2 regions of the Roseomonas marmotae genome follow, and region 2 is predicted to be linked to the other one. Evidence: predicted binding sites of a transcription regulator. Region 2 holds the regulator's gene; the other holds the start of a gene.
The links. The regulator LexA, encoded in region 2, represses DNA repair genes until DNA is damaged. The targets are predictions, from matches to a motif close to TGTTCTANNTANGTTC.
Positions count from the first base shown of each region.

Region 1: a site for LexA is predicted at 2,850-2,865, ahead of recA (recombinase RecA). Genes of this name have one in related genera too.

Region 1 covers NZ_CP061091.1:2,701,814-2,708,951, forward strand. The annotation lists gene IAI58_RS12740 (AsmA family protein) at 1-1,589, shown strand, start outside; gene recA (recombinase RecA) at 1,649-2,695, opposite strand; gene IAI58_RS12750 (ATP-binding protein) at 2,899-4,374, opposite strand; gene IAI58_RS12755 (hypothetical protein) at 4,467-4,685, opposite strand; gene IAI58_RS12760 (hypothetical protein) at 4,814-5,056, shown strand; gene speE (polyamine aminopropyltransferase) at 5,090-5,962, opposite strand; gene speD (adenosylmethionine decarboxylase) at 6,045-6,494, opposite strand; tRNA gene IAI58_RS12775 (tRNA-Ser) at 6,864-6,954, shown strand; gene IAI58_RS12780 (ABC transporter ATP-binding protein) at 7,052-7,138, opposite strand, start outside.
Region 2 covers NZ_CP061091.1:2,195,062-2,202,199, forward strand. The annotation lists gene gltX (glutamate--tRNA ligase) at 1-135, opposite strand, end outside; gene IAI58_RS10410 (ComEC/Rec2 family competence protein) at 401-2,470, shown strand; gene lexA (transcriptional repressor LexA) at 2,464-3,183, opposite strand; gene IAI58_RS10420 (molybdopterin molybdotransferase MoeA) at 3,288-4,493, opposite strand; gene moaC (cyclic pyranopterin monophosphate synthase MoaC) at 4,493-5,005, opposite strand; gene trpC (indole-3-glycerol phosphate synthase TrpC) at 5,006-5,812, opposite strand; gene trpD (anthranilate phosphoribosyltransferase) at 5,869-6,888, opposite strand; gene IAI58_RS10440 (anthranilate synthase component II) at 6,888-7,138, opposite strand, start outside.

The DNA.
Region 1 (7,138 bases), 510 kb from region 2:
GCCTGGAATTCGGCCCTGCCACGCTCTTCGTTGCCGCCCCTGACGAACCAGCTCAGGCGAAGGCGACGGTCGTGATGAACGACGTGCCCTGGCAGGTGGCGGCCACCCTGCCCCCGCTGCCGGTGCTGCTTTCCGCCGAACCCTGGCCGGTCGGCTTGGCCGTGCGGGGCGAAGGCATATCGGCCAGCGCCGAGGGCGTTCTCTCCGGCCGTGGTCATCGCCAGCTGGAGGCTGAACTGGCGTTGCAGGCGGCCGATACGGCGCCGCTGCTGCGCGCCTTCTCGCTGACGACGCCGCTGCTGCATGACCTGCGGCTGGAGACACGCCTCCGGCATGACGAGACACGGCTGGGTGTCAGCGACATGCGGCTGCAATCGCGCGACCTGGTCGTGGATGGCGAAGCGGCCCTGGATTACAGCGCCCCGCGCCAGCGGCTGACCGCCCGGCTGTCGGCGCCGCGCCTGGATCTGGATGCGCTGCTGAAGGTGCGCCCGCTGCCGCCGGCCCCTACCACCTCGCCCGACGTGCCGCCGCCCATGCCCGCCACGCCCCCGGTGCCCGCCGCCCCACAGGCACCGGCCGCCGCCGGGCCCGAAACGCGCCGGTTGATCCCGCCGCTGCCGCTACCGGTGGGCTGGATGGGCGCGGCCGACGCGGATCTGCAGCTACGGGTGGGCGACCTCACGGCAGGCGGCGTTCTCTATCGCGACCAGCGCGTGACCTTGAGGCTGGCCGACGGGCAATTGACGCTGGACCCGGTATCGCTCGGCATTCCGGGCGGGCGGCTCTCATTGATCCTGCGCGCCGATTCCACCGCCTTGCCCCCGCGATTCCACCTGACGGCGCGGCAGGAGGGCGAGGGAATCGAATTACGGCCGCTGCTGCAGAGCTATCGCCTTCCCTCCCAAAGCAGCGGGCAGCTCGAACTGGAGGCCAACCTGACCGGCGCGGGTCATGACCTACAGGCGGTGGCCGGATCGCTGGATGGTTCCATCGGCCTGGCGGTCGTCAATGGCCAGGTCAGCAATGCCCTGCTGGACCGCCTTCTGGGCGACCTGCGCCGCCTGCTGGTGCAGGGCGAATCCGGTGAAGGCAGCACGGCGCTGCGCTGCCTGGCGCTACGCCTGGCATTGCGGGAAGGCGTGGCACGGCCGCAGGCCATGCTGCTGGAAAGCGGGCTGGGCAATGTCGCCGGCAGCGGCGAGATCGACCTGGGCGAGGAGCGGCTGAACCTGCGGCTGCTGCCACAGGTGCGGCTGGGCGGGGTGGGCCTCAGCGCCCCGGTGCGGGTGACGGGAAGCTTTGCCAAGCCCGGCTATCGCCTGGACCAGGGCGGCGCGGCGCAGGCGGCGGCTGGCATCCTGGCGGATCTGGCGGCGCGGCAGAAGGAATCGGATATCGCGGCGCTGGGTCAGCTGGCTGAATCCCTGATCGGGCGTGGCAGCGGCGGCCTGCCCGACTGCGCGCAACAACTCTCCGTCGCGCGCGGCGGCCGTAGCGGCCCCATGCCAGCGGCCGAGGCGCGGCCAGGCCCGGAGCAGCGCCGCCCCAATGCCGGCGACCTGCTGCGGCAATTGCTGGGGCGCTGATCCGCGCATGAAAAAAGGGGGGCATCGCTGCCCCCCTTTCCATATCGGCGCCAGCGCCGTTACTCGGCCGCGGCGGCGTCCGCGGTATCCTCGGCATCCGGGCTGGTCATCATGGCCTCGGCCACCAGGCCGGCCTGGGCACGGATGCGCTGCTCGATGCTGTCCGCCATGGTGGGGTTGTCGCGCAGGAACTGCTTGGCGTTCTCCCGCCCCTGGCCGATGCGCTGGTTGTCGCAGCTGAACCAGGCGCCGGACTTCTCCACCACGCCGGCCTTCACGCCCAGGTCGATCAACTCACCGACCTTGGAGACGCCCTCGCCATACATGATGTCGAACTCTACCTGCCGGAACGGCGGCGCCATCTTGTTCTTCACCACCTTCACGCGGGTCTGGTTGCCCACCACGTTCTCACGGTCCTTGATCTGGCCGATGCGGCGGATCTCCAGGCGCACGGAGGCGTAGAACTTCAGCGCATTGCCGCCCGTCGTCGTCTCCGGATTGCCGAACATCACGCCGATCTTCAGGCGGATCTGGTTCAGGAAGATCAGAAGGCAGTTGGAGCGGGAGACAGTGCCCGTCAGCTTGCGCAGCGCCTGCGACATCAGGCGCGCATGCAGGCCGACATGGCTGTCGCCCATCTCGCCTTCCAGCTCGGCGCGCGGCACCAGGGCGGCGACGGAATCGACCACCAGCACGTCCACGGCGCCGGAGCGCACCAGCGTATCCGCGATCTCCAGCGCCTGCTCGCCAGCATCAGGCTGGCTGATCAGCAGGTTGTCCACGTCCACGCCCAGCTTGCGGGCATAGCCGGGGTCCAGCGCATGCTCGGCGTCGATGAAGGCGCAGGTGCCGCCGCGCTTCTGCGCCTCGGCGATGGCATGCAGCGCCAGCGTCGTCTTGCCCGAGGATTCCGGCCCGTAGATCTCGACGATGCGGCCCTTCGGCAGGCCACCGATGCCCAGCGCCAGATCCAGGCCCAGCGAGCCGGTCGGGATCACCTCCACTTCGTCGGTGCCATGCTTGGCACCCATCCGCATGATGGAGCCCTTGCCGAAGGCCCGTTCGATCTGGCTGAGCGCGGCGTCCAGCGCCTTGTTCTTGTCCATGGTAGCAAGCCCTTCTGGCAGAGGCCGTGATGGTGAACCGTGGTATGAACCCGCCCAGGCAGCGGCAACAAGCACCACCTGCGTGTTCACGAAATCGCGATCAATGATGACGTGGTTTTCGCTCTCTACAAGCGCCCACCGCACCCCTCGCGCGTGTTCGCTATATGTTCACTTTTGACGCCTTTCGCAAGCGTTTCCTGCTCTCAGGCTGGTACGAATTGCAGCCCCACGGCGGCCACCAGCTCGGCCGGACCATAGGGCTTGGAGAGGAAGCAGAAACCTTCCTGCTCCAGCTCGGCCTCAACAACCGTATTGGCATAGCCACTGACCAGCAGCACGGGCAGCCCCGGCCATCGCCGCCGCAACGCACGTGCCAGCGCCACCCCATCCATGCCGGGCATGGCTACATCCGAAACCAGCAAGCTCGGCGCCAGGCCTTCCTCCGCCAGGGCCAGCGCCTGCTCGGCATCCTCGGCCACCACGACCTCGTGCCCGGCACGGCTCAGGGCGCGTTCGGCCAGGCGGCGCAGCGGCGCCTCATCCTCTACCAGCAGCACCGGCCCGGCAGGGCGTGACGTCGGCGGGGGCGGCGCTTCCAGCTCAGCAGGCGGCGCGGATGGTTCGGCCTCCTCCACGCGCGGCAGGAGGATACGGAAGCAGCTACCCTGGCCGGGTTGGCTCTCCACCACCAGGAAGCCACCGGACTGCCGCACGATGCCATGCACGGTGGCCAGCCCCAGCCCGGTGCCACCCTGGTCCATGCGGGTGGTGAAGAAGGGCTCGAAAATGCGCGGCAGAGCCTCCGGCGCGATGCCCTGGCCCGTATCCGCCACTTCCAGCACCGTCCACCGCCCCGGCGGCACCGTGTCCGGCACCCCTGCCTGTGGCGAAAGCAACACCGCCCGCCCGGTGGAAAGCCGCAGCCGCCCGCCATCCGGCATGGCCTGCCGGGCATTCATGGCGAGGTTCATCACGACCCGGTCCAGCTGCGAGGGGTCGATCCGCACCAGCCGTCCCGGCTCATCCAATACCAGTTCCAGCGTGATGCCCTGGCGCTGGCCGGTGGTTCGCAGCAGGGCGGCGATTCCCTCCACCACCTCGTTCAGCGGCACCAGCCGGGGTGCCAGCACCTGCTGCTGGGCATAGGCCAGCAATTGCTTCACCAGCAGTGCCCCTCGCCCGGCGGCCTGGCGGATCTGCGCCAGCTCGGCGGCCAGGGACGGGTCCGGCGCCGGACCGGTGAGGCGCAGCGCATCCTCGCTGGCGCCCAGCACCACCGTCAGCAGGTTGTTGAAGTCATGCGCGATGCCGCCGGCCAGGGCACCCAGGGTCTGCAGGCGGTCGGCCTCGGCCGCGGCCTGTCGGGGCACGAGGTCGTGCAGCAGCAGCAGCGAATCGCCTGATGGCAACGGAATGCGGCGCGCGGCCACAAGCGGTTCCGGCATGCCCTGTGGCGCGGCGAGGCGCAGTTCCCGCAACTGGCCGCCCCCCCGTGCCAGCCAGCCGGCGAAATCCGCGCGGGCGGAGGCCGCGAAAAGCCGCTCCCCCGGCCATCCCCGGCGTATCGGCTGGGCGGGGCCCAGTGCCGCCCGCAGGACTGGATTCGCGGCTACCACATGGCCAGAGACATCCAGCAGTGCCGCTGCCTCCGGCAGCCCATCCAGCATCGCCAGGGCCACGGAATTTCCGGCGCGCCGGAATCGCCACCAGAGGACATGCCACCGCTTCATGGACAGCAGCATAACTCACGATTTCGTGATAACCAGCCGATTCATTCCAGCATCGCGATCGTTCTGGCAAGCAGGCCGTGGCAGGCGCGGAGGATGCGCCTGTTTTCCGCAGCCGGGCCGTCCCCGCCGGATGCGCGCGGCGCGGCTGGGCCGGGCGGCGGTGACCACGTGCCGCCGCAACCGGCCAACCGTCCAGCCAGGGACAACATATCCTCGGGCTGCGGCGCTCGGCTCGCCGCCAGCCGCAGCGCCTGTTCCATCCTCATCGCCAGCCTCCCTGCCGCGCTTCGCCGTCCCAGGCATTCTGGCCGGTGGAGGTGAAGGAAGGGTCAAGCGGCACTGGCGCGGTAGGATTTCGGTAAGTGGCGGGTGGCTAATCTGCGGAGCCATGACAGCAGCGCCGCGACAGGCCGTCCTCGCCAGCATCGACCGGATGGATTCCACCCTGGCTGTGGCCATCGCCCTGGCCGATTCCGGCCGCACCCTGGACCTGGGCGGACTGGAGGAGGAGATGACGCGCCTCTGCGGCGCCGCCCTGATGCTGCCAACCGCCGAAGGGCAGGCGCTGCGCCCGGCCATGGCCGGGCTGCTGGCGCGGCTGGAACGGCTCTCCGCCGCGCTGCGGCGATGAGGGCGGCGCCGTGGCACCGCCCTCCCGCAGGCTTCAGCCCTTCGCCGGCAGGTGCTTGGCGATATAGGGCGGCAGGTTGAAGGAGCCGGTGTGGATCTCCGGCGTCCAGTATTGGGTCTGGCCCAGGATGCCCGCGGCCTCGGCACGGGCGCGGATGGTGGCGGTATCCACCTGACGCAGGGATACATCCTTGGCCGACCAGCCCAGCGTCATGAAGCCGCCAACATAGGTCGGCACCGCCACGACATAGGCGAAATTGTCGCTGAAGGACTTGGCGCGGCGCAGGGAGGTGTCCTGCAACTCGTCGGCCTGCATGGCCGGCACGCCGCCCTGGTTCACGAGCACGCCCTTCTCCGAGAGCAGGCGCGCGACATTGGCGTAGAACTCGTCGGTGAAGAGCACCTCGCCCACGCCGATCGGATCGGTGCTGTCGACGATGACAACATCGAAGCTGCCGTCAGCAGCCTTGCGGACGTAGTCGATGCCGTCGGCCACCAGAACCTCGGCGCGCGGGTCGTTCCAGGCGTCGCCGGCGATGGAGGGCATGAACTCCTTGGCCAGGCGGATCACCTCGCCGTCGATCTCGACCATCACGGCCTTCTCGACATTCTTATGCTGCAGCACGCGCTTCAGCACGCCACCGTCACCCGCGCCGATGATCAGCACGCGCTTGGCATCGCCATGCGCCAGCAGCGGCACATGCGTCAGCATCTCCTGGTAGACGAACTCGTCGCCCTCGGTGATCTGCACGACGCCGTCGAGCATCAGCACGCGGCCATGCGTGTAGCTCTCGAAGATCATGATGTCCTGGAAGTCGCTCTGCACGCGGGCGAGCTCGCGCTTGACCATGAAGCGCTGGCCCCATTCGGGGTAGAGGGTCTCATTCACCCAGGAATCGGTCGGCATGATGTGGATCCTTTGCAGATGCACGAAAAGAGGGCGGGGTCATGGACCCCGCCCCCCCATCACGTCACGTAAAACTCTGTTGTTAGCCGATCAGGCCGCGCTTGTGCTCGGCGAGCTGCACGCGCTCGGGCAGGAAGCCCTTCTTCAGCACGGGCACCGCGAGATACGGGTTGCAGATGCCGCAGACGAAGATGTCCAGCGCGGCATAGGAACGCTCGGGCCAAGTGTGGATCGAGACATGGCTCTCGGCCAGCACCAGCACGCCGCTCACGCCACCATTCGGGGAGAAGTGGTGGAAGTGGCCATGCAGGATGGTGGCGCCGGTCTCGATCGCGGCTTCACGCAGCACGGAATCGATATGCGCGGGGTCATCCAGGTTGGTGGCACCCCACAGGTCCACGATCAGGTGCGTACCCGCGAAGCGGACACCGTCGCGTTCGACGAAGTAGTCCTTCGCCTCAGCGGCATCGAAAGTCTGGGCTTCGCTCGGGTGCTCCGAGACCATCCCCAGCGGAGAGACGAGAGAGTCCATGTTGCGGGCTCCTTCCACCAGCAGATGACCGGGTTGATCGGACATCGATCGGGTCAACGGGGCCGGATATGGGGCAATACCCCCCATACCTCAAGAAAAATCGGGACTTTCAGGCCGAAAGAATCGCGTGTCCCCCCTGCGTTTTGCGCGCATCTCGACGCGCCACCCTGCTGGGGCTCCGCAATGACTCCCGCAAAGGCCGTCCGATTCGGAAAAAAACCCCGGTCCTGGGGGCGTGAGCGGCCGCGGAAGTGGCTGCGGCATCGGGCAGGGTGAAAAAAAGCGGGCCAAACCGGGTTTCGGGCACATTTTCCGGCGCAGGGCCGCTTGCCCTGGTGAAATGGCCTGCTATACCCCCGGCCCTACCCCGGATGGGTGGCCGAGCGGTCGAAGGCGCACGCCTGGAAAGTGTGTATACCTCAAAAGGGTATCGTGGGTTCGAATCCCACCCCATCCGCCATTTCCCCAATACGATCAGCGCGATATCAGACGGCAGCGCGGCGGTTTCCGCGGGCGTCTGAGCGTGGGCTTTTGCCGTCGCCTCCGGGCTTGCAGGGTCACGCCCCCGCGCCGGGCCCTGGCTGCATAGCCCCTGCCCGTTCCAGTTCGACGGCCGTGATCGGGCCGGGGAAATGACAGGCGGC
Region 2 (7,138 bases):
ATCGGTATCCTCGATCCGCAGCAGGTACTGGCCGCCGTGATGGCGGGCAAAAAGGTAGTTGAAGAGGGCGGTGCGCGCGCCTCCGATGTGCAGATACCCGGTCGGGGAGGGGGCGAAGCGGGTGCGGACTGTCATGGGGCTCGGCCAAGTTCCTTGAAGCCAGACGATTACGCCCTGGCTCGCGAGATTTCCTAGGAGTTACCGCTTCTACCACGCCGCATTCCCGCTGTAGAGTGCGCGTGGAGGTTGAGATGCCGTGCGTGTTTTGATCGCTTCAAGCGTGGCGCCGGCCCCAGGCTTCTGGAACCGGATGCGCGAGGCCATCCGCCCCCTTCCATCCGCTACGATAGCGCGCCTGCTCCATACCTTGTCCGAAGCGCTGGCGCCGGAATGGCAGAGGTTGCCGCTTTGGCTGCCGGTCGCCATGGGGATCGGCATCCTGGCTTATTTCAGCCTGCGCCATGAGCCCGACTTTCCCGCCCTGTGGCTGGCGCTGCCGCTGCTGGCCTCCGCGCTTTCACTGGTGCGCCGCTGGCCACTGGCAGCCTGGGCCGTCGCCATGCTGGGCATGGGCGCTTTGGGCTTCGGTATCGCCTCATGGCATGTGCAGCGCCTGCCGCCCCGTCTGGACCTGCCCTCCAAAGCCGTGATCGCCGAAGGCGTGGTCGGGAGCGTGGACAGGCTTCCAGAAGGCCTGCGGGTGACCCTGACCGGGCCGCGCCTCGCCGCCGAAGGTCCGGAGCTGGAACGCTCCATCCGCCTCCGCCTTCGCAAGAACGACCCACTTCTACCCGTTCCGGGTGATCGTCTGCGGGTGAGGGCCCTGGTGCGGGAGCCTGCCATGCCCGCCTTCCCCGGTGCCTGGGACTTCCAGCGCAATGCCTTCCTTCAGGGGCTGGGAGGCTCCGGCTTCGCCATCGGCATGGCTGAACGGCTGGGGGACCCTTTGCCCGCCTCGCCATTCGCCCGGTTGCGCGGCCTGGTGGAGGGCAGGATCGCGCGTCAGGTCCCCGGTGGCGCGGGGGCCGTCGCGGCGGCGCTGCTGACCGGATCGCAAACCGCTATCCCTGAAGACGATATGGTGGCGATGCGCGATTCCGGGCTGGCGCATCTGCTCTCCGTCTCCGGTTTGCACATCGCCATCGTGATGGGACTGAGCTTCGGGCTCGTGCGCTTTCTGCTGGCGCTGTCGCCATGGCTCGCCCTGCGCTGCGACGGCAAGGTGGTGGCGGGGCCGGCCAGCCTCGTCGTCGGGCTCTGCTACGTGTTGATGACTGGCGCGCAGGTGCCGATGCTCCGCAGCTTCGCCATGGCGGCGCTGGTAACGCTGGGAATCCTGCTGGGGCGCCGGGCCTTGTCGCTTCGGACCCTGGCCGTCGCCGCGACCGCCGTGATGCTGATGCAGCCCCATGCGGTGATGGGCCCCTCCTTTCAGATGAGCTTCGCCGCGGTCCTGGTGCTGATCGCCGCGAACGAGGGGGCTGGACCTTGGATGGCCCGATGGCGGTCAGGGAAGGAATGGTGGCGCAAGCCGGGCCTGATACTCATCGGGCTGGTGATGACGTCGCTGCTGGCCGGGCTGGCAACCACGCCCTACGGGCTGCACCACTTCGGCCGGCTGCAGCTCTATGGCGTGATCGCCAATGGTATCGCGGTGCCGCTGACCTCCATCCTGGTCATGCCGGCGGGCATGGCAGCCATGGTCCTGATGCCGCTGGGGCTGGAGAGTTGGGCTCTGGCCCCCATGGGCTGGGGGGTGGAGGGTATTCTGCGTGTGGCCCACGCCGTCGCCGGCTGGCCCGGCGCCGCGCTGCTGGCCAGGCCCATTCCGGCCTGGGGGCTGGCGCTGACCAGCCTCGGGATGCTGTGGCTCTGCCTCTGGCGAGGGTCCTGGCGCCTGCTGGGGCTGCCGATGCTTCTGGCCGGCAGCCTCTCCGCGGGGTGGGCGGCCCCGCCGGATATCCTCGTCTCATCCGATGCACGGCTGATCGCCTTCCGAACGTCAGAGGCGGTCTACCTGCAACGTGCCACTGGTGCTTCCAGTCTGGTGCGAGAAAGCTGGCTGCGTAGCTGGGCGGAGGAGGAAGCGGTTCCAGTTCCCATGGAAGGGCGCACGGCGGATGGCGCACTGGATTGCACTCCGACAGCCTGCCGCTTCCAACCTGCGCCGGAGGGGCCTGCCGCCATGCTGCTGCGTCCTGAAAAGACACGCCGGAAGGAGACACCGCCACCCATCCAGGCGGCAGCGTATTGCAGCAAGGCGGCCTTACTGCTGTCGCCCGAGCCGATCCGTGGCAGATGCCGCGACACCGCCAAGGTCGACCGCTTCACCGTCTGGCGCGATGGACCGCAGGCCATCTGGCTGGATGCGGCAGGACCGCGCATCCTGTCCGATCGGGCATGGCGTGGCCAGCGGCCCTGGATGCCGCCGCCGCCGCGCCCGGCCTGGGAAAAGGCCGCCGCTCAGTAGCGGCGCAGCAGCCCCACCAGTTTCCCCTGCACCTTCACCCGGTCCGGGCCAAAGATGCGGGTCTCATAAGCCGGATTGGCGGCCTCCAGAGCGATGGAATTGCGGTTGCGGCGCAGCTTCTTCAGCGTGACCTCGCTGTCGTCCACCAGCGCGACCACCACATCGCCGTTCTCCGCGACCTCGCCCCGGCGGATGATGACGGTATCGCCATCCAGTATACCGAGGCCGGTCATGGAATCGCCGGCCACCTCCAGCGCGTAGTGGTCGCCGGAATGGAGCAGCGCGGCCGGGACCTCGACGCTGCTGCCCTGGTCACGCAGCGCCTCGATCGGCTGGCCGGCTGCGATGCGGCCATAGAGCGGCAGCTGCACCGCCGCGGCATCGGCGGCGCCCTTCTGCACCCCATGCAGATGCGGGGCGAAATTGCCGCGAATGACATTGGCGGGGTAATTGGGCGCGGTCGTGCGCGAGATGGCATCGGCAGCGCGCGGCGCCACGCTGTCCGGCAGGCGCAGCACCTCCAGGGCACGGGCGCGGTGCGCGCGCCGCTTCAGGAAGCCGCGCTCTTCCAGTGCCGTGATCAGGCGATGGATACCGGACTTGGAGCGCAGCTTCAGCGCCTCCTTCATCTCCTCGAACGAAGGGGAGAATCCGGTATCGCGCAGGTGCTGGTCGATGAACATCAACAGCTCGTGCTGCTTGCGCGTGAGCATGCGGAGACCTTCCCTAGAATCGGAGCCGGCCTGCGAACAAACCGGAAACTGTCCAAATGTTCTACGGAAGTTCTCTTGCCCGGGTCAACCGGTTTTCACGGGTTTCAGACCCCTAACTCGGCCAAAATCAACACGTCCACCGTCTCGCCGGCCTCCAGGGGCGGTGCATGGGGCTGACGCAGCAGCAGGGCATCCGCCCGCGCCATGGTCTTGAGCATGGAGCTATCCTGGCGCGGAAAGGCCGTGGCGATCCAGCCTCCTCCCGCATCGGTGGAGAGCGACGCGCGCAGATAATCGGCCCGGCGGTCATTCCCGGCCAGGGGCGCTCCCAGGATGGCGCGCCGCACCGGGGGCGACAGGCCAGGGCGGCCGCCCAGGGCCGCGATGGCGGGCCACAGGAAGACGATGCCACAGACCAGGCTGGAAACCGGGTTGCCGGGGAGACCCAGCAGCGGCGTGTCGCCCAGGCGGCCCCAGATCAGCGGCTTTCCGGGCCGCATAGCGATCTTCCAGAAATCGAGGGCGAAACCCTCCGGGCCCAGCGCCTTCTGCACCAGATCATGCTCGCCCACGCTGGCGCCTCCCGTGGTGACCAGCAGGTCGCAGCCGCGCGCCGCCCGTGCTGTCGCGGCGATAGCCGGGGCATCATCGGGAGCGATGGGCAGGATCAGCGGCGCACCGCCGGCCGAGCGCACCAGCGCCGCCAGCGCATGGGCGTTGGAAGAGACGATGCCCCCCGGCGCCAGGGGCTCGCCGGGCAGGGAGATCTCGTCGCCGGTCGCCAGGATGCCGATGCGCGGCGCGCGATGAACGCCCAGCCAGGGGTGGTTGGCCGCCGCCGCCAGCCCGATGTCGCGCGCGGTCAGCTTGCGGCCCGCGGGCAACAGCTCCTCGCCGAGCTGGAAGTCCAGCCCGGCACGACGGATCCAGCGGCCGGGCTGGACGGCTTCCTTTGCCGCGACCTCGTCACCGCTGGCCTCGGCATCCTCCTGCAGCAGAATTCCATCTGCGCCGGCAGGCAGTACGGCACCGGTAAAGATACGCACGGCCTGCCCCGGGCCAATTTTACCGGCAAAGGGGTGCCCGGCCGGAGCTGCGCCGATCACGGTCAGGCGCGCGCCTTCCGTCGCGTCCGCCGCGCGTACGGCATAGCCGTCCATGGCCGAGACATCGGCGGGTGGCTGGGTCAGCCGGGCCAATACCGGAGATGCCAGCACCCGGCCCCAGCCTTCCGAGAGGGCGACGGTCTCCGCCCCTACGGGCTGTAAAGCGCCGAGAATGCGGTTAAGGGCCTCCTCGACCGAGAGCATCAGACAGCCTCCCAGAGCCCGGACTTGCCGCCTTCCTTGCGCGTCAGGCGTACAGCCTCCACGCGCATGCCGCGGTCGATGGCCTTGCACATGTCATAGACCGTCAGCGCCGCGACCGTGACCGCCGTCAGGGCTTCCATCTCCACCCCCGTCTGTCCCGTTGTCTTGGCCGTCGCCTCGATCTCAACCGTATCGGGCGACACCGGAACCAGATCCACCTTCACGGAGGACAGGGGCAGGGGGTGGCAGAGAGGGATGAGGTCCGCCGTCCGCTTGGCGCCCATGATGCCCGCCAGCCGCGCCACGCCCAACACATCCCCCTTGCCGATGCCGCCCTGCAAGATGGTCTCCAGCGTCGCGGGCGCCATCATGACGCGCCCGCGTGCCACGGCGATGCGGGTGGTGGCGGGCTTGGCTGAGACATCGACCATCACCGCCTTGCCCTCGGCATCGAAATGCGTGAGGCCGCCAGCCGTCCCGCCCGGCGGCCTGTCCTGGTCCTTGGCGGACATTCAGGCCTCGACCATGGCGCGGGCGGCGGCGGTGAGGTCAGGCTGGCGCAGCAGATGCTCGCCCACCAGGATGCAGTGGGCGCCGACACGCGCCATGCGCCGCACATCCTCCGGGTCGCGAAGCCCGCTCTCTGCCACCGGGATGCGGTCGGCCGGTACCAGCTGTGCCAGCCGTTCGGTCGTGGAGAGATCGGTCCGCAGAGTCCGCAGGTCACGGTTGTTGATGCCGATCAGGCGGGTGTTCAGGCCCAGCGCGCGTTCCAGCTCCCGCTCGTCATGCACCTCGGCCAGGACCGACATATCCAGGGTACGCGCCACATCCTCCAGCTCATTCGCCTGTGCGTCGGAGAGCGCGGCCAGGATCAGCAGGATGCAGTCGCCGCCCATGGCCCGCGTCTCGAAGACCTGCCAGGGGTCGATGATGAAGTCCTTGCGGAGCACCGGCAGGCCGCAGGCGGCGCGGGCCTCCATCAGATGCTCCGGCGCGCCCTGGAAGTATGGGGCATCCGTCAGCACGGAGAGGCAGGAGGCGCCGGCGGCTTCGTAGGCCCGGGCAATGGTCGCGGGCTCGAAGGGGTCGCGGATGAGTCCGCCGGACGGAGAGGCGCGCTTGATCTCGGAGATCAGGCCGATCCGTCCCTCTGCGACGGCAGTGCAGAGGGCGCCGGTGAAGTCGCGAGGCTTGCCGGCACCACGCGCCCGGCGCTCCATCTCATCCAGCGGGGTGGCGGCGGAGCGGGTTCGCACCTCCACCTCCTTGTCGACCAGGATCCGCAGCAGCGTGTCGGGAAGGGGTGGGGCATTCATGGTCGGGACTCTTTCTCGCGCGGGCGGGCGCGCGGCATTCGGTGCGGAAGAGGTAGTCATGGAGCCGTCGTGGCGATGGAGGCGGCACGCAGCCGCTCCAGCATATCCAGCGCCGCGCCATCGTCGATGGCGCGTGCCGCGCGTCCCGCCGCCGCGGGGAGATCATCCGTCTTGCCTGCGACGATAAGGGCGGCGGCGGCATTCAGCAGGACGCAGTCACGATAGGCGTTACGCGTGCCCCGCAGAAGCGCGATCAGCGCAGCCGCGTTCTCGGCGGGGTTGCCGCCCAACAGCGCCTCGGCTGGGGCGCGGGGCAGCCCGGCATCCTCGGGCGTGACGGTGAATTCACGGATGCTGCCGTTCTTCACCTCCACCACGTTGCTGGGGCCGGCGAGGGTGAGTTCATCCAGGCCCTGGCCATGCACCAGCCAGGCATGCTCGGTGCCGGTCCGCGCCAGGGTCTCGGCCATTGGGCGCAGCCATTGCGGTGCGAAGGCGCCGGTCATCTGCCGCTTCACGCGGGCAGGGCTGCTGAGCGGGCCCAGGAGGTTGAAGATCGTGCGCGTGGCGAGCTCCACCCGGGGGCCGGCAGCGTGGCGGAGCGCCGCGTGGTGGCGCGGCGCCGCCAGGAAGACCATGCCGACGCGCCGCAGCACCTCGGCCAGGGCCGGGATCGGCATGTCGAGGTTGACGCCCAGCGCCGCCAGGACGTCCGAGGCGCCGGATCTGGAGGAGAGCGCCTTATTGCCGTGCTTGGCCACCGGCACGCCGCAGGCCGCCACCACGATCGCCGCGGCGGTCGAGATATTCAGCGTGCCGGCGCCATCGCCACCGGTGCCGACGAGGTCGATGGCACCGGGAGGTGCCTCGATGGCGGTCATGCGCGCACGCATGGCACGGACGGCGCCGGTCATCTCGGCCACCGTCTCGCCACGCACGCGCATGGCCATCAGCAGGCCGGCGATCTGGGCGGGGGTGGCCTCGCCCTCCATGATGATGCCGAAGGCCTTCTCGGACTCATCCTCGGTCAGGGTCTCACCCAGCGCCAGCCGCGCCAGGACAGGCTTCAGCGACATCAGGCAGCCCGGGCCTGTGCCGGCAGCGCGACGCCCGCCATGGTGAGGAAATTACGCAGCAGATCGTGGCCGTGCTCGCTTGCGATGCTCTCGGGATGGAACTGCACGCCCCAGATCGGCAGATCGCGGTGCGCGAGGCCCATGATCAGCCCGTCCTCCGTCCATGCCGTGACCTCCAGCGCCTCGGGCAACCCCTCGCGCCGCACTACCAGCGAGTGGTAGCGGGTGGCCCTGAAGGGGTCGGGCAGGC